One region of the Sinomonas atrocyanea genome, then DNA from elsewhere that is predicted to be linked to it. Evidence: predicted binding sites of a transcription regulator. Region 1 holds the regulator's gene; each other region holds the start of a gene.
What was found. Region 1 encodes HrcA, which represses chaperone genes, less so after heat shock. Its sites were predicted from a motif close to TTNGCACTCGNNNNNNNCGAGTGCNAA; they were not measured.

Region 1 (5,812 bases):
CCGGGAACTGCTCCTCGACGTACCGCAGGGCTTCGTCGTGGGGGCCGAGGATACGCACCATCTCGTCGCTCGAACCGAAGCGCAGCACCTCGGTGCGGGCCGCAGGGGTGGTGTGCGGGAACTCCGCGGTCACAGGCGTGTCTCTCCTCCTCGGTGCGGCCGTCCGCCGCTCGTGGCCGCCCCGGTGGCCGACCGTCCAGTCCATCCTACTGCCGCGCCCGCCGAGGGGTCCGTCGGGTGCGGGGCCGCGGCGGCCCAATCCGTTGGAAATATCAATCGTGCATCACTTGGGACTCTATTGGCCTCCTGCCCGGGACCGTGGACAGATGCTGTGCCAAGCTGGACGGTGGCCCCGCGGAGGGGCACGGACTGATCTGCAAGGGAACCGATGGCACTTCGAGCTGGGCTGGGGAGCCGGCGCCGACGCGGCGCCCTGGCGCTTGCTGCCGCGCTCCTCGCCGCGGGCCTGCCGCTGACGGGCTGCACGGCCGCCGGCACTCCGCAGCCGAGCATCGCGGCCGGCTCGACGGCGGGTCCCACCAGCGGGATGACCCCGGCCTCTGCCCCGCTCGAGACGTCCCAGACCTCGGCGAAGGCGCCGGTGTACTGGCTGGGCCGGGCCCGGGACGGCGTCTACCTCTACCGGGAGTTCCGCGACGCCGATTCCCGGGACAACCCCATCGCGACCGCGCTGCGGATCATGATGTCGCAGAAGCCGCTCGACCCCCACTACTTCAGCCCCTGGCAGTCGCCGAAGAAGCTTGCCGCGTCCGTCTCCGGGCGGAACTACATCACGGTCGACGTCTCGGACGACGCCTTCAACACCGGAGTCGACGAGCCGACGGCCCAGCTCGCGGTCCAGCAGCTGGTCTACACCGCGACAGCGGCGGCTGCCAGCTCGGGGCTCGTCGACGCCGGCCAGCCGATCTCGGTCATGCTCCTGGTCGACGGCCGGACCTCCCAGCTCGCGTTCCAGCGCGTCCAGCTGGGGCAGCTCATGCAGCGGGACCCCTCGATGATCGCCCCGGTGTGGATCATCGATCCGCAGGAGGGCAGCAGGCTCAAGGGTTCGCTCAAGGTCTTCGGCAGGGCCACCCAGCCGGACAAGCCGTTCGCGTGGCAGGTCCTGCGGCACGACGCGCAGGGGAACCGGTCGGTGTACGTCAGCGGGACGGTGACCTCGGGCCATGACGCCGGGCACGTGGGCGAATTCACCTTCGCGGTGAACCTTCCGCCCGGGGACTACGAGGTCCGGATCCTGCCGGCCGAGGACGCCTCGCCCTCGGCGACCTCGAGCACCTCGGCCTGGGACTCGAAGTCGTTCACCATCACCGGCTAGCTAGCGGCCGTCCCGGCTCCCCCACCGGCCGAGGTGCTCGCCCGCGAGGGCCAGCGCCGCCGGCCCGGCCGTCGAGGAGCGCAGCACGTGCGGTCCCAGCAGCGCAAGGCGCGCGCCGGCCTGGACGAAGCGCTCGAGTTCGGCCGGACTGATGCCGCCCTCCGGGCCGACGATGAACAGGATCTCGCCCTCGCCGTCCCCAGAGGCCACGCCCCGCAGGATGCCGGTGAGCGACTCGCTCGCCTCCTCATGGAGCACCACCGCGAGCCGCGCCTGCGCGATCCGCTCGGCGAGGCGGCCGCCGTCGACCGCCGGCTCGACGTCCGGCACCCAGGCCCTGCGGGCCTGCTTGGCTGCCGCGAGGACCACCGAGCGCCACTTCGCGAGCGCCTTCTGGGCCCGCTCGCCCTTCCACCGCACGATCGACCGCTCGGCCTGCCACGGCACGACCGCGTCCACACCGAGCTCTGTCGCCGTCTCCGCGGCCAGCTCGTCCCGGTCTCCCTTCGCCAGCGCCTGGACGAGCACGAGCCGGAAGGGAGGGCGCTCCTCGTGCACCACGGTGTCGACGACCGCCTCGAGCACGGAGCCCTCGGCCCTGCTGACGGTGCCGACGGCGCGGGTTCCGGCGCCGTCCGAGACATCGACGCCCTCCCCCACGCCCAGGCGCCGGACCGCGACGGCGTGACGGCCCTCGGCGCCGTCCACGGTCATGGTGCCTCCCGGGGCCGCGCCGTCGAGCGCGCCGGGGGCGACGTAGAAGAGCGGCCGGGACATCGTCAGAGGTTGCCGAGCTTGTCGCGGAGCTTGGCGAACATGCCGCCGCTGCCCACGAGCTTGCCCTCGCCGACCTGCTCGCCGCGGAGCTTGGCGAACTGGCGCAGGAGTTCCTCCTGCTCGGCGTCGAGCTTGGTCGGGGTCTCGACCCGCACGTGCACGAGGAGGTCCCCGCGGCCCGAGCCGCGCAGCCGGGCCACGCCGAGGTCATGCAGGGTGACCACGTCACCCGACTGGCTCCCGGGACGCAGGGTGATGCTGTGCTCGCCGTCGAACGTCTCGAGGGTCATCTCGGACCCGAGCGCGGCCGCGGTCATGGGGACGCTGAGGGTCGCGTGCAGGTCGTCGCCTTCGCGCGTGAACGTCGGGTGCGCGGCCACCCGGATCTCGACGTAGAGGTCCCCGGACGGACCGCCGGCCGTGCCGGCCTCGCCCTGGCCCGCGAGCTGGATGCGGGTGCCCGTGGAGACCCCGGCAGGGATCTTGACCGTGAGCGAGCGCCGGCTCCGTACGCGCCCCTCCCCGCCGCACTCGTTGCACGGGCTGGGGATCTCCGTGCCGAACCCCTGGCAGGTGGGGCACGTGGCCATGGTCATGACCTGGCCGAGGATCGAGCGCACGGGGCGCTGGATGTGACCGGAGCCGCCGCACACGCCGCAGCGGACCGGCTCGGTGCCCGGCTCGCAGCACGATCCGTCGCAGCGGCCGCAGACGACCGCGGTGTCGACCTCGAGCTTCTTGTTGACGCCGAAGACGGCGTCCTTGAGCTCGATCCGGACGGCGATGAGCGCATCCTGCCCCCGCCGCACCCGGGACGCCGGGCCCGACTGCCCCGCCCCGCCGCCGAAGAAGGTCTCGAAGATGTCCTGGAACGCGAAGCCCGCTCCGTTGTAGCCGCCGGAGAAGCCGTTGTCGGTGCCGTTCTCGTTGCCCGTCGTGTCATAGACACGGCGCTTCTGCGGGTCCGAGAGGACTTCGTAGGCGTGGGTGACGGCCTTGAAGCGGTCCGCGGCGTCCTCGCCCGGGTTCATGTCCGGGTGGAGCTTGCGGGCCAGCTTCTTGTAGGCCTTCTTGATCTCCTCGGGGGTCGCGTCGGTCTGCACGCCGAGGGTTTCGTAGTGGCTGCTCACAGTTCTCTTTCTTCTCAGCTTCCGGCGATGATCTTCGACAGGTAGCGGGCGACCGCCCGCACTGCGGCCATCGTGGCCGGATAGTCCATGCGTGTGGGGCCGAGGATGCCGAGCTTCGGTCCGTCGTCCTGCCCGTAGCCGGTCGCGACGACCGAGGTCTCGGCCAGGCCGACATACGGGTTCTCCCGGCCGATCGTCACGGTGACGCCGCGGGGATCGGCCGCCATCTCCGAGAGGAGCCGCAGCAGGACCACCTGTTCCTCGAGCGCTTCGAGCACGGGTGAGATGCTCTGGAGGAAGTCGCTGTTGGACCTCGCGAGGTAGGCGGTGCCCGCCATCACCATGCGGTCCTCGCGGCTCGCCTCTGCGAGGGTGCCGAGGCCGTGGGCCAGTTCGGCGCCGAGCCGCTGGTCCTGCGGAGCGAGCGAGGCGACGACCTCCGCCGCCCCGGCCGCGAGCCGTCCCACGGCCGTCCCGGCCAGCCCCTCGAGGAACCGCTGCCTCAGGTACGCGAGCCTGTCGCGGTCAACGTCCTCGCTGACGGTGTGCACCCGCTGCTCGACGGTGCCGGTGTCGGCGATGAGGACGAGCAGGACCTGGCGCGGGGCCATGGACACCGCTTCGACGTGTCGCACCTTGGCGCGGCCCAGCTGGGGGTACTGCACGACGGCGACCTGGTTGGTCAGCTGGGACAGGAGCCTGACGGTGCGCTCGAGCACGTCGTCCAGGTCGTCCGCACCGCCCAGGAGCGTCTGGATCGCCTGCTTCTCCGCGGCGGACAGCGGCCGCACCGCAGCGAGGTGGTCCACGAAGACCCGGTAGCCCTTGTCGGTCGGCACGCGGCCGGCGCTCGTGTGGGGGGCCGTGATGAGGCCGTCGTCCTCGAGGGCGGCCATGTCATTGCGGATGGTGGCGCTCGAGACGCCGAGCCGGTGGCGTTCCACGAGCGCCTTGGACCCGACGGGCTCGCGGTAGTGGACGTAGTCCTCCACGATCGCCCGCAGGACCTCCAGCTTGCGGGGCTCGTTCATCACACCTCCTGCTGCGACGGCGGGCGGCACACCCGCGGCTTAGCACTCTCTGGGATCAAGTGCTAAGTCTAGTACGCCCACCGGGTCCGGCGGGAACCCCCGTGCTGTGCACTAGGCCACGGCGCGTCCCCGGGGCCCTCCGGGGCGAGCCGCCGTAGGATGCGGCGGGTGGACCGACTCAGCTATGACTCCTGGGGGCCGGCCGACCTCGCTGCCCCCTCCCGTGCCGAACTGCCCCTCGTCCCCGCCGAGCCCGGGCTCGTCCTCGAGGACGCCGAGAGCGGGTGGGTGGGTGCCGTGGTCCGCGTGGAGAAGTCCGGGGGCATGCACGTGATGAGCCTCGAAGACCGGCGCGGGCGGACGCGCTCGTTCCAGCTCGGGTTCGGGTTCCTCCTCGACGGCCATCCCGTCCGTGTCGGACCGCCGGCCCCGAGGACCCAGCCCGCGCCCCCGGCCCGCACCGCGTCCGGCTCCGTCCGCGTCGAGGGGATGCGCGCGCAGGTGGCCAAGGCGAGCCGGGTCTGGGTCGAGGGCAAGCATGACGCCGAGCTCGTGGAGAAGGTGTGGGGCGACGACCTCCGCGTCGAGGGGATCGTCGTCGAACCCCTGCACGGGGTCGACGACCTCGCCGGGGCCGTCGAGGCGTTCGGCCCAGGACCGGGCCGGAAGCTCGGGATCATCGTCGACCACCTGGTCGAGGGCTCGAAGGAGTCGCGCATCGTGGCCGAGGCGATGGCGGTGCCCGGGGCCGCCGGGAACGTGCTCGTCGTCGGCCACCCCTATGTGGACGTCTGGCAGGCCATCAAGCCCTCGGTGCTCGGCATCCCCGCCTGGCCCACCGTCCCGCGGGGCGTGGACTGGAAGACCGGGATCCTCAAGGCCTTCGGGTGGCCGCACAGCACCGCGGAGGACGTCGGGCTCGGCTGGCAGAAGCTCCTGGGAGCGGTGCGCACCTACGCCGACCTCGAGCCTTCCCTGCTGGGCCGCGTCGAGGAGGTCATCGACTTCCTGACCGCCTGAGCGGGCAACCTTGGATATCCTTGGACTGCTCCCGGCGGCCGTGCGGCCGGCGTGGGCGCCAAGACCGCAAGGAACCACAGGCAAGGATTCATCAGTGGCCGAGTACCCGAAGGACCCCCGCAGCACCGCCGGACAGGACAACGGTGCCACGGTCCCCGCGCCGCTGACGGCGTCCGAGGACCGGCAATGGGCGACCCTCGCGCATTTCGGCGGCATCCTCGGCTTCGTCCCGTCGCTGCTGATCTACCTCGTCTTCAAGGACCGCGGCCCCTTCACCGCGCAGGAATCGAAGGAAGCGCTGAACTTCACGCTGCCGCCCACGGTCGCGGCGGTCGTGCTCAACCTGCTCGGGTACATTCCCTTCGTCGGGAGCGTGTTCTCCGTCCTCGCGACGCTGCTCTGGATCGCGCTCACCGTGTTCTCGGTTACGGCGGGCATCCAGGTCAACCGCGGGCAGCCGTACCAGTACCGCTACAACCTGCACCTCATCAAGTGATGCCTGCTGCCCGGGTCAG
Region 2 (5,812 bases), 740 kb from region 1:
TTCGCCAGGGCGGACCGCGCGCACATCGCCAGCGGTGCTGCGAGGCTGCGCTGGCGGCTTGCCCGCGAGTGGGCCGAAGCCATCGAGCGACACCCCCGGGAAGCGGAGTCGCTGCGGGCAATCCTCAAGGACGGCCGGATCAGCCTGACCGCCCTCGAGCGCCAGTCGCCGCGGCTCATCCGGCCGCTCGTGCCGGTGTGGATGTGCAGCCCCTACGCGCTCGCCGCCGCCCTGCCGCGGGACCGCCGGTTCGACGCCGTCCTCCTGCTCGACGCCGACTCGATGCCGCTGCGGGCGGCCCTGCCCGGCATCGGCCGCGGGCAGCAGATCATCGCCTTCGGCGACCCGCAGGTGGCCAACCCGCGCCCCTTCTCGGTCTCGGTCGAGCAGCAGGCCGGACAGCCGCTCGCCCCCTCGGTGGACAGCGCCCTGACCGCGCTGTCCCGCGTCCTGCCCTCCGTGCGCCTGCGGACCACGTACCGGTCCGTGGACGAGGACCTGGACCTCCAGCTGAGCCGGCGCTTCTACTCCGGGCGCCTCCGGCGGCTCCCCGACGGGCCGAGCGTGACCGGACTGGACCGGCCGTTCCTGCTCGAGTACCTGCCGGACGGCACGGGGCTGCCGAGCGGGGAGGACGGCGGGGTCGAGTCGGTCGCCGCCGAGGTCAACAGGGTGGTCGACCTGGTATTCGACCACGCGCGGCACCGCCCGGGCGTCTCCCTTGCCGTGGTGACCGCCAGCGCCCACCACGCCGCCCGCGTCGGAGAGGCCATCCGGCTCCAGATGGCCAACCATCCGGATCTCGTCGCCTTCTTCAGCGGCGGCACCGAGCCGTTCCGCGTGGTGCACATCGACCGGGCCGGAGGCCTGGTCCGAGACCACGTCATCTTCTCGCTCGGGTTCGGCCGGACGCCGCACGGGCGCGCCATGCACCACTTCGGCCCGCTGAGCGAGCCCGGCGGCCGGCGGCGCTTCGCCCTCGCGATGAGCCGGGCCAGGCACAGCCTGCACGTGCTCAGCTGCTTCCAGCCGTCCGAGCTCGACGTGACGCGTCTGAGCGAAGGGGCCTCGGACTTCTACGAGCTGCTGGACCGCGAGCTCGGAGGCAACACCCAGCTCGGCACTCCGGCCACCCGCGCCGCGGCCAGCGCCGAAGCGCTGGGGGCCGACCCCCTCGTCACGGACCTGGGGGACCGCCTGAGCTCCCGCGGCGCCCGCGTCTGGCACCACTACGACGGTGCGGTGGACATGGCGGCCGCCATCGACCCCGTGCTGACCATCGGCCGCGAGGACCACGAGACGAGCGTCCCTGTGGCCGTCGAATCCGACGGCACCGCCCGGTACCGCTCCATGAGCGTGCGCGAGCGCACGCGCCAGCGGCCAGAGCTCCTCGGACGCCTCGGGTGGAAGCACTTCACGCTGTGGACCATCGAAGTCTTCACGGATCCCAGCGGCTGCGCCGAGATGATCGCCGGGGAGCTGGGCCTGGCCACGGATGCCGATGAGAACGGCACAGCCGGATTCCTCGACGGGGCCTGGGGCGGCGGCCACGACGGGCGCCACCGCCCCGTCACGTCCGCGCAGGCCTGGGAGGCCGACGGGAGGACCCGCAGCCAGCGGGAGAGCGAGGGGACCACGGCCATGAGCGAGCGTGACGAGGCCCAGGGCCCCGATCGGCGGGACCGGGCAGGCAGCGCGGACAGCGCGGACGGGGGCCGCGGAAGCGAGGGCCCGGCCGGTGCCGGGCCGGACGCTTCCGGCGCCGCAGCCGCGGGTCCGGAAGGCTTCGGGTCGTGGTTCGCCGACCGCGACGCGGCCGATGCTGAGGACCCGTCGGCGGGGGAGGCCGGGGCCGCTGGCGGCGCCGACGCCTACGCTGACAGCGGTGACTCCGACGCCAACGGCGGGAGCACCGACGAGGCGGGGCCGCAGGACGGCGGCACCTCCGCTGAGGCGGACAGGGACGAGGCGGAGGCCGCCGCCGGCGAGCCCACCGAGACCGGCGAGCTCCGCCGCCCCCGCGGGTCCCGCCGCGTGACCGTTCCCGGCACGGGGCCCGCCGAGGCGGACGAGCCGGAGTCCGCGGCCGTCCAGCGGCCCTACGAGCCGGTGACGCGTCGGAGCGCCGAGCGTGCGCGCGAGCGGTGGCTCAAGGAGCAGCGGCCTCCCCACTGGGGCTGAGCGGCTGGCGGGCGCGACCCGCATGAGCGGGGCCCGGCCTCGACGAGGGTGAAGAACACCTTCCCGCGGGCCGACGCACCCGCGAGCCGGAGTGCCTGGTCCGGGCGCGCGGCGACGACAAGGAGTCCCTCGGCATCCTGCGAACCGAGCCACGGGGCGGCCCCGCCTGCCCCGCCAGGTCCGCCGGCCCAGAGGACGGGAACCTGGGCGGCGAGCGTCGTGCCCGCTCCGGGCCCACCGCCGGCGTCCGTGCTGAGCACGACGTCGATGAGCTGGCCCGGCCGCAGGAGCTGGAGCGAGGCCGGATCGGCCACCCGGACTGGGACCGCGGCCGTATCCGGGGCTGATCCCGCAAGGAGCCCCGGCCCCACGAGGCCGGCGTCGGTGATGGCCTCGCCACTGCGCACGGGGCCTGCAAGGCGCTGCCCCACGAGCCGGGAGGGATCCGACGAGGCGCCCCGCGGCACCGCGTCGGCAGGGAGCCTGGCCACGCGCACGTCGCCTGACGCGACGGTGGCCCCGCCGGCGAGGTCCCGGGCCGCAACGGCCACGGGAGCCATCGCGGCCGAAGGCGGCGTGAGCTCGTGCACGGCGGCCCCCGCCGCCACGCAGAAGAGCGCCGCCGCGAGGGTGCGGCGGCGCCGGTCGAGGAAGCGGCGAAGGGGGCTGCGCGGGGCGGACGCCCAGGGGCGCACCGGGGCGGGCTGGCGCTTCGGCGCCGGGCTGCGTGTCATGACGCCACGCTAGGGCGGCGGCGCAGACGACGGGTCGGGGAACGCGTCTATGTGGACGACGCGCCCGGCGCGCAGCCGGGGGAGGGGAAGAAGGTCAGTTGGCTGCGGCCGCGGGAGCCGGCTTGGTGTCCTTCGGAGCAGATTCCTTGGCCGGGGAGGCGGCCGGGGCGCTGCTGGAGCTGCCGCCCCGGGAGTCGGTGCGGTAGAAGCCAGAGCCCTTGAAGACGACGCCGACGGTGTTGAACTTCTTGCGCAGGGTCCCGCCGCACTCGGGGCAGACCGTGAGCGAGGCGTCGCTGAACGACTGCACCGTCTCGAAGGCGTGGTCGCAGTCTTTGCAGGCGTAGGCGTAAGTAGGCACAGGAACTCCTTCTGGACAGGGCAGAGGCCGCAGCACCGTCGTCCGGCGGCGTCCCGGCACTGGGACGTCGGTCCGGTTGGCAGTCGCGGGCCTCGAGTGCTAATTCTAACAGGCTGCCGCGTGCGCCTATTCCGTGGTCTGGCCGGCGCCGCCGAGATCGACGATCCCGCCCGGAGTGAGGGCCGCGTCGACGCGCCGGTCCAGCACATCGGCCGGGACTTCGCCCGAGGCGAGCACCTCGCCGTCGTACACCACCGCCGCGGTGGGGAGCCGGGCACCGAGCGCCGCCGCGAGGGCGAGGAAGCGGTCGTAGTAGCCCCCGCCCTGGCCGAGCCGGCGCCCCTCGCTGTCCAGGGCCGTGGCCGGCAGGACGATCCCCGCGATGGGGGGACGGTCGGGGCCGCCGGCGAGGACCTGCTCGGCCGGCACCACGGTGCCCACCGGCTCCTGCACGGGGGCGTAGCGGCTCCGCGCGAACTCGATGCCCGGGTGCCATTCGGTCCAGCCGAGCTGCCGCTCGGGGAGGCAGATCGGGAGCATGATGCGGAAGCCCGCCTCGTGCAGGTCCGTGAGGAGGCCCGCGGTGGGCGGCTCCACGCCGACGCCGAGATAGGCGGTCAGGACGGCCCCCGGGGCCACGGTCCGTCGGGCCCAGGCGAGGCCGTGCCCCGCGATGAGGGGAGCCGCGGCGGCGACCTCGGCGGGTGCGAGGGCGCGGCGCGCCGACCAGATCCGGGCGCGCAGGGACGACTTGAGCTCGGCGGTGTCCATGGCGCGACTCTATCCGTGCATGTCCCGTACTCGTATAGAGTGTGGCTCGTGTCTACCTCCAGAGCTGTCAGGAAAGCCGTCATCCCTGTCGCTGGTCTCGGGACTCGGTTCCTGCCGGTGACCAAGGCCATGCCCAAGGAGATGCTCCCCGTCGTCGACAAGCCCGCGATCCAGTACGTGGTCGAGGAGGCGGTGTCGGTGGGCCTCGAGGACATCCTGATGATCACGGGCCGCAACAAGCGCGCGCTCGAGGACCACTTCGACCGCGTCCCGTCGCTCGAGTCCGCGCTCGAGGCGAAGGGCGACCGCAAGAAGCTCGCAGCGATCCAGGAGTCCAACAACCTCGGCGACATCCACTACGTCCGCCAGGGCGACCCGAAGGGCCTCGGGCACGCCGTGCTGTGCGCCGAGCGCCACGTCGGCAACGAGCCCTTTGCCGTGCTCCTCGGCGACGACCTCATCGACGAGCGGGACGAGCTCCTCGGCGAGATGATCCGGGTCCAGCAGGCCACCGGCGGCTCCGTCGTGGCGCTCATGGAGGTCCCCCGCGAGACGATCTCCTCCTATGGCTGCGCCGACGTCACCGAGGTGGAGGGCGAGAGCTACGTCCAGGTCCACGGGCTCGTCGAGAAGCCCGCGCCCGAGGATGCGCCGTCCAACCTCGCCATCATCGGCCGCTACGTGCTCCACCCCGCCGTCTTCGACGTGCTGCGCAGCACCGAGCCCGGCCGGGGCGACGAGATCCAGCTCACCGACGCCCTGCAGACGCTGGCGCGCCGCGAGGGCGAGGGCGGCGGGGTATACGGTGTGGTCTTCCGCGGCCGCCGCTACGACACCGGGGACAAGCTCTCCTACCTCAAGGCCGTCGTGACCCTCGCCTGCGACCGCGACGAGTTCGGCGCAGACCTGCGCTCGTGGCTCGCGGACTTCGTGGCCGAGGGCGCGGACACGGCGTCGGCCCGCGGCTGACCCGGAGTATGTCGGCATCGGGCCTCTGGCCCGTCACCCTGCGCGCCGGGGACCTCGCTCTCCGGCCGCTGCGGATGGGGGACCGCGCGGAGTGGATGGCCGTGCGGTCCCGCAACAGGGCCTGGCTCGCCCCCTGGGAGGCCTCGAACCCCCAGCCGGGCGGCACTCTGCCCACCTTCCGGGACATGGTGCGGTCCCTCACGCGGCAGGCCAGGGAGGGGACGGCGCTGCCCTTCGTCATCACCCTCGACGATCCCCGCCTCCGCAGGGCGCCCATTGTCGGGCAGCTGACGGTGTCCTCGATCGTGTGGGGCTCGGCGCTCATGGCCACGCTCGGCTACTGGGTGGACCGCGAGCACGCCGGCCGCGGGATCGCGCCGACGGCGGTCGCGCTCGTGACTGACCACTGCTTCGGCGAGATGGGCCTGCACCGCATGGAGATCAACATCCGCCCCGAGAACGCCCCGAGCCTCCGCGTGGTCGAGAAGCTCGGATTCCGGCACGAGGGCCTGCGCCCCCGCTACCTGCACATCAACGGGGCCTGGGCGGACCATGAGTCCTTCGCCCTCACCGCCGAGGAGATCCCCGAAGGCGGCCTGCTCGGCCGGTGGCTCGCCTCGCGACGCTGAGCCGGCGGACGACGGCGGCTCCGGACGGAGCCGGCGCCCGCGCCTTCCCGCTGAGGTTCTCGCGACACACCGGCGCTAATACGGGCAGCGCCCCGGCGATCCTCCTACCGTTCTGAGTATGGATTTCGCCCTCAGCAGCTCGACGGTGCTCGGCGCTGCCGTGCTCG
Region 3 (5,812 bases), 1.2 Mb from region 1:
GGTGGAAGCGCCGGGGCTGGAAGAAGGCCGACGGCAAGCCGGTCCTCAACGTCGACCTCCTGAGCCAGATCGACGCGGAGCTCGCGGGCCGGAACTACACCTTCGAGTGGGTCAAGGGCCACGCCGGGCATCCGCTCAACGAGGCTGCGGACACGAAGGCCCGCGCCGTGGCGCTGGCGTACCAGTCGGGACGGGCCCCCCTCGAGGGCCCCGGGTTCGGCGGCGAGGCAGGGGCCGTGCGTTCCCCGGCACCCTCGTCCGCGGCGGCCCGCCAGCGGCCGGCGGACCGGGGCGCGTCGCTCGGCGGCGCCGGGGCCTCGGGCGAGCTCGGCCTCGGCACGGTCCCCGAGCAGGCCGAACTCTTCGACGCGATCGCCGCGGAGCCTGAGCAGCCCGAGCGGGCGCGGGATGTCGAGGCGGTCGTCGAGCTCGAGCAGGAGCTCCTCGATCCGGACGTCCGGGGCGACTACGGCCAGCTGGCCTTCCTCCTCCACCCTGAGTACCGCGAGATCGGGGCCTCCGGCCGCCTCTGGGGACGCGAGGAGCTCATCGAGGAGCTCGTGGCGGCCCCCGAGTCGCACGTGCGCTTCGAGCTCGTGGACGCCGTGCCCCTCGGCAGCGACCTCGTCCAGGTCGTGTACCGCACCGTCAACGGCACGGGCTCGGCGCTGCGCTCGTCGCTGTGGCAGCGCACCGACGGCCGGTGGCGCCTCCGCTTCCACCAGGGCACCTCGGAGGGCTGAGCCGCCCGGGCTGAACGGCCAGTGGGCCCCGGCCCTCACTCCTGGAACGCCGACGGCGGGGCCCCCACCGAAGTGGGGACCCCGCCGTCGTCCATCAGAGCCGTCGCGTACCCGAAAGGGCAGAACCGCGACGAGATCTGTACCCGAAACGGGTGGGGAGGCTAGCGGATCAGAAGCCGCCCATGCCGCCCATGTCGTCGCCGCCGGGCATGGCCGGGGCGGCCTTCTCCGGCTTGTCGGCCACGACGGCCTCGGTGGTGAGGAACAGGCCGGCGATCGAGGCGGCGTTCTGCAGCGCAGAGCGGGTCACCTTGACCGGGTCGTTGACGCCGGCGGCCAGGAGGTCCTCGTACACGCCGGTGGCGGCGTTGAGGCCGTGGCCGGCGGGCAGGCCGCGGACCTTGTCCGCGACGACGCCCGGCTCGAGGCCGGCGTTGAAGGCGATCTGCTTCAGCGGGGCCTCGATGGCGACCTTGACGATGTTGGCGCCGGTGGCCTCGTCACCCTCGAGGTTGAGGTTGGCGAACGCCTTGGCGCCGGCCTGGATGAGGGCCACGCCACCGCCGGCGACGATGCCCTCCTCGACGGCAGCCTTCGCGTTGCGGACGGCGTCCTCGATGCGGTGCTTGCGCTCCTTGAGCTCGACCTCGGTGGCCGCGCCCGCCTTGATGACGGCCACGCCGCCGGCGAGCTTGGCGAGGCGCTCCTGGAGCTTCTCGCGGTCGTAGTCCGAGTCGGAGTTCTCGATCTCGGCGCGGATCTGGGACACGCGGCCGGCGATCTGCTCGGCGTCGCCGGCACCCTCGACGATCGTGGTCTCGTCCTTGGTCACGACGACCTTGCGGGCCTTGCCGAGCAGGTCGAGCGTGGCGTTCTCGAGCTTGAGGCCGACCTCCTCGGCGATGACCTGGCCACCGGTGAGGATCGCGATGTCGGTGAGCATGGCCTTGCGGCGGTCGCCGAAGCCCGGGGCCTTGACGGCGACGGACTTGAAGGTGCCCTTGAGCTTGTTGACGATGAGCGTGGCCAGGGCCTCGCCCTCGACGTCCTCGGCGATGATGAGGAGCGGCTTGTTGGCCTGCATGACGCGCTCGAGGACCGCGACGAGGTCCTTCACCGAGGAGATCTTGGAGTTCACGATGAGGATGTAGGGATCCTCGAGGACCGTCTCCTGGCGCTCGGCGTCGGTGACGAAGTACGCGGAGAGGTAGCCCTTGTCGAAGCGCATGCCCTCGGTGAGCTCGAGCTCGAGGCCGAAGGTGTTGGACTCCTCGACGGTGATGACGCCCTCCTTGCCCACCTTGTCGAGGGCCTCGGAGATGAGCTCGCCGATCTGGGTGTCGCCGGCGGAGATGGACGCGGTGGCCGCGATCTCCTCCTTGGTCTCGATCTCCTTGGCGGACTCGAGCAGTGCGGCCGTGACGGCGTCGACGGCCTTCTCGATGCCGCGCTTGAGCGAGAGCGGGTCGGCGCCGGCGGCGACGTTGCGGAGGCCTTCCTTCACGAGGGCCTGGGCGAGGACGGTGGCGGTCGTGGTGCCGTCGCCAGCGACGTCGTCGGTCTTCTTGGCGACCTCCTTGACGAGCTCGGCGCCGATCTTCTCGTACGGGTCGTCGAGCTCGATCTCCTTGGCGATGGAGACGCCATCGTTGGTGATCGTGGGGGCGCCCCACTTCTTCTCGAGGACGACGTTGCGGCCGCGCGGGCCGAGGGTGACCTTGACAGCGTCGGCCAGCTGGTTCAGGCCGCGCTCGAGGCCGCGACGGGCCTCCTCGTCGAATGCAATGATCTTGGCCATGACGGCTTGAGGTCCTTTCGGGACGTGTGTGTCGGTAGGCCACCTGCTGCAGCGCCCGCGACGGCCGGCGGCGGCCCCCGTTCCCACGGCGGCCTACGCCTCACCCCAGCGAGGTGATCCTGCCCCCGCGACCACACCGCTTTAGCAGTCTGGACGCCGGAGTGCTAGGTCCATAATTAGCACTCACCCACCCCGAGTGCAAGCGCAGGCGAGCCTGTACGCCCGGCGCGAAGGCTATCGCGCGACCGTGACGTCGCCGTCCCGGACGGGCTGGTTGTCGGCGCCGTAGGTGAAGGCCATGAAGCGGGCGGTGGTGACGTCGCCGTGCTCGTCGAAGCTGATCGGCCCGGACTGGCCCTCGTAGTCCACGGGCGTCCCCTTGGCCTGCAGCGCGAGGCAGGCTGGAAGCCCGGTGCACTTCTGGCGGTTCCCCTCCATGGCACCGGCCACGTCCCCGCCCGAGACGTCGATGAGCTTGGAGGCGATGGAGGCCCCGCCGTCGTCCTTCGCGGCGCCCGCGGCGAGGATCGCGAGCGAGGCCGCGTCGTAGGCCTCGCCGGCGAAGGTCAGGTCCTTCAGGTCCGGCGCATGCTCGAGGAGGTCGGCCTGGAACTCGGGGGTCGGGTACACCCCGGGAACGAGCGCGCGGGCGCCGTCGAGCGCATGGTCGGCGAGGGCCGAGCCGTAGCGGCCGTAGACGCCGCTCGAGAGCAGGAGCTTCGAGCCCGGGACCCCGGCGTCCGCCACGCTCGCGAGGATCGCCTGGCCGTCGCCCTGACCGATGACGAGGACCGCGTCGGCACCCTTCGCCGCAGCGGCGGCGGCCCCGGCGGAGTGCCCGGTGAACTCGGCGCTGCCGGACTCGGCCACGCCCGCGGCGCGGGCGGCCGCCGAGGCGGCGTCCGCCTCGGCCTTCCCGTGGTCGCCGGCCTGATGGAGGACCGCGATGCGCTTCGCCCCGGACCGCCGGGCGAGCTCCACGAGGGCGGCCCCCTCGGCGCCCTCCGGTGCCGAGGTGCGGAAGTAGAACCCGCCGCTGCGGTAGCCGGTCAGTGCGGCGGCCCTGTTCGCCGGCGAGATGAGCGGGACCTTGGCCTTCGAGAGCACGTCGATCGCGGCGGGCGCGCGGCTCGAGTCTGTCGGGCCGATCACGGCGTCGGCGCCGGTCTGGGCCAGGCGGCGGGACTCGGCGGCGGTGTCCGACCCGGGCTGGACCGGGAGCAGTTCCACGGGCTTGCCGCCGTAGCCGCCCGCGGCGTTCGCCTGCTGGACGGCGAGGACCACGGCGGCCCGCTGGGCGTCGTTGAGGTACGCCGAGTCGCCGGTCGAGTCGAGGAGGAGGCCGAGGCGCAGCACGCCGTCCCCGGATGGCGAAGGGTGGGCGGTGCGGGCCTCGCCGGTGGCACCGCACGCGGTGGCGGACAGGCCGAGGGCGAGGACCCCGGCGACCGCCGCGGCCCTGGCCTTCGGTGCCCGCCTGCTCACCCGGTGTACCCGGGTCCGATCACCACGGCGAGCGGCAGCCCGAGCGCGGGAGCCTGGAGGACCGTCCGGACGCCGACCGCGGCCGCGAGGGCCTGCGCCGAGGCGGCGTCCGCGGCCGAGCGGTAGTAGACGACAGGGCCGTCGACGGGGGCGCCGCTCCAGTTGCCGACGGTGGAGACGGACCACCCGGCCGCGCGCGCGGTGGCCGCGACCCGGTTGCCCAGGCCCGCGGTGGAGGTCGCGTTGTAGACGCCCACCTCGAGGGACGGGTCGGCTCCGGCCGAGGCCGTGGGGGTGGCGGTGGGGGTGGCGGTGGGGGTGGGGGTGGCGGTGGGGGCCGCGGGCGAGGACGCCTGGCTCGGGGCCGCGGACGGCTTCCCCTGGGCGGAGGCGCTCGGCGCGGCGGACGCTGCGGGCGAGGTGGCGGCGGACGCGGCCGCAGGCTGGCCGGAGAGGCCCAGCCGCGGCAGCACGAAGAAGGACACGGCGCCGATGACGAGGGCGAGGATGCCGGCGGCGAGGATCCACCGCAGCCCCCGGCCGGAGGGGCTGGGTCCGTCGTCCGGGACGCTCTCGTCACGGGTCCGGTGCACACCCTGCCGGCGCGGCGCCTCGGGGACAGCGTCGAATTCGTCGCGGGGATAGGTGTTCATGCGTGCGTCAGGTCCTTGTCGGTGGCCGGCTGGGGACGGCGCGCAGCGTCAGGCGCCGCCGCCGAGCCGGCGGGCAGTGCGCGCGCGCTGCCGCGACGTCCTCAGTCTACGCAACCGCTTGACCAGCATCGGATCGTGCGCCAGCGCGTCCTCGGTGTCGATGAGGGCGTTGAGCAGCTGGTAGTAGTGGGTCGCGGAGAGGTCGAACAGCTCGCGGATGGCCTGCTCCTTGGCGCCGGCGTACTTCCACCAGCCGCGTTCGAGGGCGAGCATCTGGATCTCCCGCTCGGTCAGTCCCCCGGCCGGACGGCCCGCCTGGGTGTCCTCCTGCTCGGCGGACGCGGGCGCGGGCCCGTGGTCGACGGCGTCGTCGAAGGCATGGGCGTGGTGTGCTGCTGCTGACGACATGGCTTCCAGTTTAAGCGGGAACTACAGCTCTGTCATTCTCCGCCCGGGGCGCGCCGCCCCGGCATCTCTGGCACACTGGCTCGCGTGATGGACGCCGAACCGCTCTTCGACCTGCCCGAGGCCTCCGGCGGCCCGGACGCGGGCGGCGAGGCGCCGGCGTCGTGCGCCGAGGACGCCCGCACCCTCGAGGCGATGTCCGCCGCGCCGCTGGCGGACCTCGTCCACCCCGACTGGGTCCCCGCGCTCTCGGCCTGTGAGCCGACGCTCCGCTCGGCCCTGCGCGCCCTCGCCGCGGAGGCCCACGACGGCGGCTGCATCCTCCCGGCCCCGTCGCGCCTGCTGCGGGCGTTCAGCCGGCCCCTGGGCGAGGTCAGGGTCCTCGTGCTGGGCCAGGACCCCTACCCCACACCCGGCCACGCGATCGGGCTCTCGTTCGCGTGCAGCCCCGCGGTGAGCCCGCTCCCGCGCAGCCTCGCGAACATCTTCCGCGAGCTCTCCGCGGACCTCGGCGTCCCGGCGCCCGCCACGGGCGACCTCTCCCGGTGGGCCGACGAGGGGGTCCTGCTGCTGAACAGGGTCCTCTCGGTGCGCGCCGGCGCCGCGGGGTCGCACCGGCGGCTCGGATGGGAACGCGTCACCGACGCCGCCGTGCGCGCCGTCGCCGAGCGCGGCGCGCCCCTCGTGGCCATCCTCTGGGGCAGGGACGCCCAGTCGGTGGTGCCCCT
Region 4 (5,812 bases), 760 kb from region 1:
GAGCGCGAGGAGGCTGCCGAGCGCGAACTCCCAGATGCGGGCCGGCAGGGAGAAGTACGCCTGCACCTGGTCCGCGGCGGTGAACCAGACCGAGAACGCGAACGAGGCGGCGAAGACCGCCGCGAAGCCCACGGTGAGGACCTTCTCGTAGGCGAGGCCCCGGCGTCGTGCGAAGGCTCCGAGCGCCACGAAGACCAGCGGGAAGAGGATGAAGATCTGCCCCTGGATCGAGAGCGACCAGAAGTGCTGGAAGGGACTCGCGAGCGAGTGGTCCTGGGCGTAGTAGTCCACGGCGTCGCTCTGCAGGAGCCAGTTCTCCACATAGCCGAGGGACGCCGCGCCCTCCCGGAGCACGTCCCCCCACCGCGTGGCGGGGAGGAAGATGACGGCGGCGATCACGGTTCCGGCGATCGTCACGGCGGCGGCGGGAAGAAGACGCCGGAAGACGTGCAGCCAGTGCCGGAGCAGGTGGGTGCGCTCGCCGCGGCGGTGCCGGGCCACGAACTGGCCGGTCATGAGGAACGCGGAGACCATGAGGAACACGTCGACCCCGCCGGAGACGCGCCCGAGCCACACGTGGTAGAGCACCACCAGCGCCACGGCGACCGCCCTCAGGCCCTGGATCTCCGGTCGGAAGACACGCCCCCCACTCGCTTGCCTGTGTCCTTCGGCCACCACGCCAGCCCCACTCTCCTTCACGTCAGCCGATTTTCCTGCCCCTCCATTGCGCCCCGCCCACCTGTGCGTTCCCTGTGAGCGGCGTTGCCCCTCCCTATGCAAAGCACCCCGGCACGCGGGGCCCTGCCGGACGGACGACGGCGGCCGCGCCCCTCGTGCGGGAGGGGCGCGGCCGCCGTCGTGCTCGCCTGAGCGGGAGGGCCAGCCTCAGTGGCTGTGGCCCGCGTGGGCGTCCTCGGCCTCGGCCGGCTTGTCCGCCACGAGGGTCTCCGTGGTCAGGACGAGGGCCGCGATCGAGGCGGCATTCCGCAGCGCGGAGCGGGTCACCTTGACCGGGTCGATGATGCCGGCCGCGAGGAGGTCCTCGTACTCGCCCGTCTTGGCGTTGAAGCCGTGGTTCACCTCGGCCTCGGCCACGCGGGCGGCGACGACGTAGCCGTCGTGCCCGGCGTTCTGGGCGATCCAGCGCAGCGGCTGGACGAGCGCGCGGCGCACGATCGAGACGCCCACCGCGGCGTCGCCGTCGAGGGCCTTGACGTCGGCGTCCTCGTCGAGGGCGCGGACCGCGTGCACGAGGGCGGAGCCGCCGCCGGCCACGATGCCCTCCTCGAGGGCTGCGCGGGTCGAGGACACGGCGTCCTCGATGCGGTGCTTCTTCTCCTTGAGCTCGACCTCGGTGGCCGCGCCGACCTTGATCACGCCGATGCCGCCGGCGAGCTTGGCGAGGCGTTCCTGGAGCTTCTCGCGGTCCCAGTCCGAGTCGGTGCGGTCCAGCTCGGCGCGCAGCTGCGCGACGCGGGCCTGCACATCCTCGGCCGTGCCGGCGCCGTCGACGATGGTCGTGTTGTCCTTCGTGACGGTGATGCGGCGCGCGGTGCCGAGCTGCTCGAGGCCGACCTGGTCCAGGGAGAGGCCGACCTCCGGGGAGACGACCTGCGCGCCGGTGAGGGTCGCGATGTCCTGGAGCATGGCCTTGCGGCGGTCGCCGAAGCCCGGGGCCTTGACGGCCACGACGCTCAGGGTGCCGCGGAGGCGGTTGACGATCAGCGTCGAGAGGGCCTCGCCGTCCACGTCCTCGGCGATGACGAACAGCGGCTTCGAGGCGGAGAGGACCTTCTCGAGGAGCGGCAGGAAGTCCTGCAGCGAGGAGATCTTGCCCTGGTGGATGAGGATGAGCGCGTCCTCGAGGACGGCCTCCTGGCGCTCCGCGTCCGTGACGAAGTACGGCGAGAGGTAGCCCTTGTCGAACTGCATGCCCTCGGTGAGCACGAGCTCGGTCTGGGTGGTCGAGGCTTCCTCGATGGTGATGACGCCGTCCTGGCCCACCTTGTCGAAGGCTTCGGCCAGAAGCTCGCCGATCTCGTCGGACTGGGCGGAGATCGCCGCGACGTTCGCCACGTCGCGGCCCGAGACCTCGCGGGCGTTCTCCTTCAGGCGGGCGGCGACGGCCTCGACCGCCACCTCGATGCCGCGCTTGACCTCGCCGGGCGCCGCACCGGCGGTCACGTTGCGCAGGCCCTCCTTGACGAGGGCCTGGGCGAGGACGGTCGCCGTCGTCGTGCCGTCGCCGGCGACGTCGTTGGTCTTGGTGGCGACCTCCTTGGCGAGCTGGGCGCCGAGGTTCTCGTACGGGTCGTCGAGCTCGACCTCGCGGGCGATCGTCACGCCGTCGTTCGTGATCGTGGGCGCGCCCCACTTCTTGTCGAGGACCACGTTGCGGCCGCGCGGGCCGAGGGTGACCTTGACGGTGTCGGCGAGCTTGTCGACGCCCGTCTCGAGGGCCTTGCGCGCGGCGTCGCTGAATGCGAGCTGCTTAGCCATTCGCTACTCCTGTGTCTGGATCAAGTGTCTGGATCAAGCACGACACCCCGGCCGCAGTGAAACGGCCGGGGCGCAGCGCGGGAGCGTTACTTGACGACGATCGCCAGGACGTCGCGGGCCGAGAGCACGAGGTACTCGGCGCCGCCCGTCTTGACCTCGGTGCCGCCGTACTTGGAGTAGAGGACGACGTCGCCGACGGTGACGTCCACGGGCACGCGGTTGCCGTTGTCATCGACGCGGCCGGGGCCGACGGCGACGACCTCGCCCTCCTGCGGCTTCTCCTTCGCGGTGTCCGGGATCACGAGGCCGGACGCGGTGGTCTGCTCGGCCTCGAGCGGCTTGACGACAATGCGATCCTCGAGGGGCTTGATGGAGACCGACACGGATCTCTCCTTTACATCAACGGGTCACGGATGGTGAGCCGGGCAAGCAACCGTCGTCGCGGGTGCCGGGAGCGTGCCTGACAGGGTTAGCACTCGGCACGGCCGAGTGCTACTGGCGACTCTAGTGAGCACGCTGGCACTCGGTCAAGGCGAGTGCCAACTGGGTGTCGGGAAGGGGCCGGGAACCGGGGCGTTGGCGGGTGCACCCGAGGGGTCCGGCACCGGGGGCCTATTCGCCCGCGAGCTCGTCGTAACCGAGGTCATCGCCGTCGTCGTCGGCGTCGAGGCCGCGCGTGGCGTACATGACGGCGACCGAGACCACGAGCGCGACGCCGCCCACGACGAGGGCGACGATTGCCCCGATCTTGGCGCCGAGGAACTGGTCCCGCAGCGACCGCGCCTCGTCCGTGGCGTCGCTGATGTTCTTGCCGCCCACGGAGTAGACGGTGGCGTTGAAGGCATCCAGGGCCATCACCACGACCAGCAGCACGGCGGCGACCACTGTGATGACGATGCCCGCGATGAGCACGGGCCGGGCGTACGGCCGGAGCCGGGTGAGGAGGCCCGCCCCCTCCGGTCGAGCTGGAACGGGATCGACGCTGGGGCTGGTCTCCATGCCCACCAGCCTATCCAATGAGCTGCGGGCGCGGAGCGCACTACGCTGGATGGCATGCCCGACGACCGACATGCCCCGGACCAGCTGGCCCCTCTGCTGACACCCGAGGGCTGGGCACTGCTCAACTCGCTCGGCCCCTACCGCGAGGAGGACGCCCTCGCGATCAGCGGCCGGCTCCGCAAGGCGGGGCACTCCCCCGAGCTCGTCTCGGCGGTCCTCTCCCAGTCCCGGCTCCGCGCCCGCGCCGCCGCCAAGTTCGGCGAGTTCGCCTCCAGCATGCTCTTCACCCGGGCCGGCCTCGAGCAGGCCACCCGGCTCTCCGTCGCGGCCCGCCACGCCCGGCGGTTCGTCGACGCCGGCGTCCGGCGTGTCGCGGACCTCGGATGCGGGCTCGGCGCGGATGCCATGGCCATGGCGTCCCTCGACCTCGAGGTCACCGCGGTGGAGCTCGACGAGACCACCGCCGCGTGCGCCACGATGAACCTCATGCCGTTCCCGCAGGCCCGGGTCGTGCACGCCGACGCCCAGTCGGTGGACCTCGCCGGGGTGGACGGGGTCTGGCTCGACCCCGCCCGGCGTTCGACGTCGGCCTCCGGCACCACCCGCCTGTGGGACCCCGAGGAGTTCTCGCCGCCGCTGAGCTTCGTCGAGGGGCTCGCCCGCCGCGGACTGCCCGTGGGCGTGAAGCTGGGCCCGGGCCTGCCCCACGAGTCGGTGCCCGCGGGCTGCGAGGCCCAGTGGGTCTCGGTGCAGGGTGACGTCGCCGAGGTCGCCCTGTACTTCAACGCGCTCAAGCGGCCCACCGTGCGCAGGGCCGCCCTCGTGCTGGCGAGCGACGGCGCGGCGGAGCTCGTGGCGGAGACCGACTTCGGCGCCGGGGCCGAGCCGCGGATCGGCCCGCTCGAGGGCTTCCTCTACGAGCCCGACGGCGCGGTCATCCGGGCCGGGCTGGTGGCCGAGCTCGCCGAGCGCCTGGGCGGCACGCTCGTGGACCCGCACATCGCCTACATCTGCGCGCCCCAGCTCGTGCAGACGCCGTTCGCCAAGGCATACCGCGTGCTCGAGGTGCGGCCCTACAACGTCAAGGCACTGCGGGCGTGGGTGCGCGAGGAGGGCATCGGCGTGCTCGACATCAAGAAGCGGGGCGCCGCCGTCACGCCCGAGGAACTGCGCAGGGTGCTCCTCGCGGGCCAGCGCAAGGGTGCCACCGGCAAGGCCACGCTCGTGCTCACGCGCATCGGCGACGACCGCGTGGCCGCCGTGGTCGAGCCCGCCTGACCCGGGGCCACGCCTCACCCGCCCCGGGGTCACGTCTCACCCGCCCCGGGGTCACGTCTCACCCGACCCGGGGTCACGCCTCACCCGACCCGGGGTCACGCCTCACCCACCCCGGGGTCACCTCTCACCCGACCCGGGGTCACGCCTCACCCACCCCGGGGTCACCTCTCACCCGACCCGGGGTCACCTCTCACCCGACCCGGGGTCACCTCTCACCCACCCCGAGGTCACGTCCGAACCTGACCCCGCGTCCGCCCAAACCTGACCCCGCGTCCGCCCAAACCTGACCCCGGGTCCATCAAGACCTGACCCCGGGTCGGGGCGTCACTGGGCGCGCATGAACTCCTCGGCGGCGCGCACCTGCTCGTCGGTCGGGCGCATGCCCGTGTAGAGGACGAACTGCTCGAGCGCCTGGATCGTCATGACCTCGGCACCGGAGATGACGGTCTTCCCCGCGGCGCGGCCGGCCTTGATGAGCGGCGTCTCCGCCGGGAGGGCCACGACGTCGAAGACGACCCGCGCGGCGTCGACCGCCGAGACCGGGAAGGACAGCGATTCGGCATCCGGGCCGCCCGCCATGCCGATGGGGGTCACGTTGACCAGGACGTCCGCGGTGCGGTCCCCCAGCTCCGGGGCCCAGGCGAAGCCGTACAGCTCGGCCAGCCCGCGGCCGGCGGACTCGTTGCGGGCCACGATCGTCACGTCCGTGAAGCCCGCGTCGCGGAACGCCGCGGCGGTGGCCTTGGCCATGCCGCCGGAGCCGCGCAGCAGGACGGACCACGCCGGGTCCAGCGCGTTGCGCGCAATGAGCTGGGCGATCGCGGTGTAGTCGGTGTTGTACGCGGTGAGCACGCCGGAATCGTTGACGATCGTGTTGACCGAGTCGATCGCCGCCGCGGACGGGTCCATCCGGTCCACGAGTGCGATCACGTCTTCCTTGTACGGCATCGAGACCGCGCAGCCCCGGATCCCGAGCCCGCGCACCCCCGCGATGGCCTGGGCGAGGTCGGTCGGCGCGAACGCCTTGTAGATCCAG

Region 2: the regulator HrcA is predicted to act here: its motif matches at 3,353-3,379, upstream of SA2016_RS13860 (FmdB family zinc ribbon protein).
Region 3: the regulator HrcA is predicted to act here: its motif matches at 2,718-2,744, upstream of groL (chaperonin GroEL).
Region 4: the regulator HrcA is predicted to act here: its motif matches at 3,016-3,042, upstream of groES (co-chaperone GroES).

What each region holds. Positions count from the first base shown of each region.
Region 1 is NZ_CP014518.1:2,265,439-2,271,250, forward strand. Features, by position in the region: gene SA2016_RS10405 (PhoH family protein) at 1-133, opposite strand, end outside; gene SA2016_RS10410 (GerMN domain-containing protein) at 389-1,339, shown strand; gene SA2016_RS10415 (16S rRNA (uracil(1498)-N(3))-methyltransferase) at 1,340-2,116, opposite strand; gene dnaJ (molecular chaperone DnaJ) at 2,119-3,246, opposite strand; gene hrcA (heat-inducible transcriptional repressor HrcA) at 3,261-4,277, opposite strand; gene SA2016_RS10430 (DUF3097 domain-containing protein) at 4,446-5,297, shown strand; gene SA2016_RS10435 (DUF4870 domain-containing protein) at 5,392-5,793, shown strand; gene hemW (radical SAM family heme chaperone HemW) at 5,809-5,812, opposite strand, start outside.
Region 2 is NZ_CP014518.1:3,007,386-3,013,197, reverse strand. Features, by position in the region: gene SA2016_RS13870 (DUF4011 domain-containing protein) at 1-2,181, shown strand, start outside; gene cpaB (Flp pilus assembly protein CpaB) at 2,100-2,915, opposite strand; gene SA2016_RS13860 (FmdB family zinc ribbon protein) at 3,010-3,276, opposite strand; gene SA2016_RS13855 (5-formyltetrahydrofolate cyclo-ligase) at 3,403-4,047, opposite strand; gene galU (UTP--glucose-1-phosphate uridylyltransferase GalU) at 4,096-5,016, shown strand; gene SA2016_RS13845 (GNAT family N-acetyltransferase) at 5,025-5,645, shown strand; gene SA2016_RS13840 (hypothetical protein) at 5,764-5,812, shown strand, end outside.
Region 3 is NZ_CP014518.1:1,110,183-1,115,994, reverse strand. Features, by position in the region: gene SA2016_RS05300 (ribonuclease HI family protein) at 1-743, shown strand, start outside; gene groL (chaperonin GroEL) at 913-2,541, opposite strand; gene SA2016_RS05290 (ABC transporter substrate-binding protein) at 2,776-4,026, opposite strand; gene SA2016_RS05285 (LytR C-terminal domain-containing protein) at 4,023-4,679, opposite strand; gene SA2016_RS05280 (DUF3263 domain-containing protein) at 4,728-5,087, opposite strand; gene SA2016_RS05275 (uracil-DNA glycosylase) at 5,175-5,812, shown strand, end outside.
Region 4 is NZ_CP014518.1:3,027,497-3,033,308, forward strand. Features, by position in the region: gene SA2016_RS13915 (acyltransferase family protein) at 1-699, opposite strand, end outside; gene groL (chaperonin GroEL) at 886-2,499, opposite strand; gene groES (co-chaperone GroES) at 2,586-2,882, opposite strand; gene SA2016_RS13930 (hypothetical protein) at 3,112-3,498, opposite strand; gene SA2016_RS13935 (class I SAM-dependent methyltransferase) at 3,553-4,776, shown strand; gene SA2016_RS13940 (shikimate 5-dehydrogenase) at 5,101-5,812, opposite strand, start outside.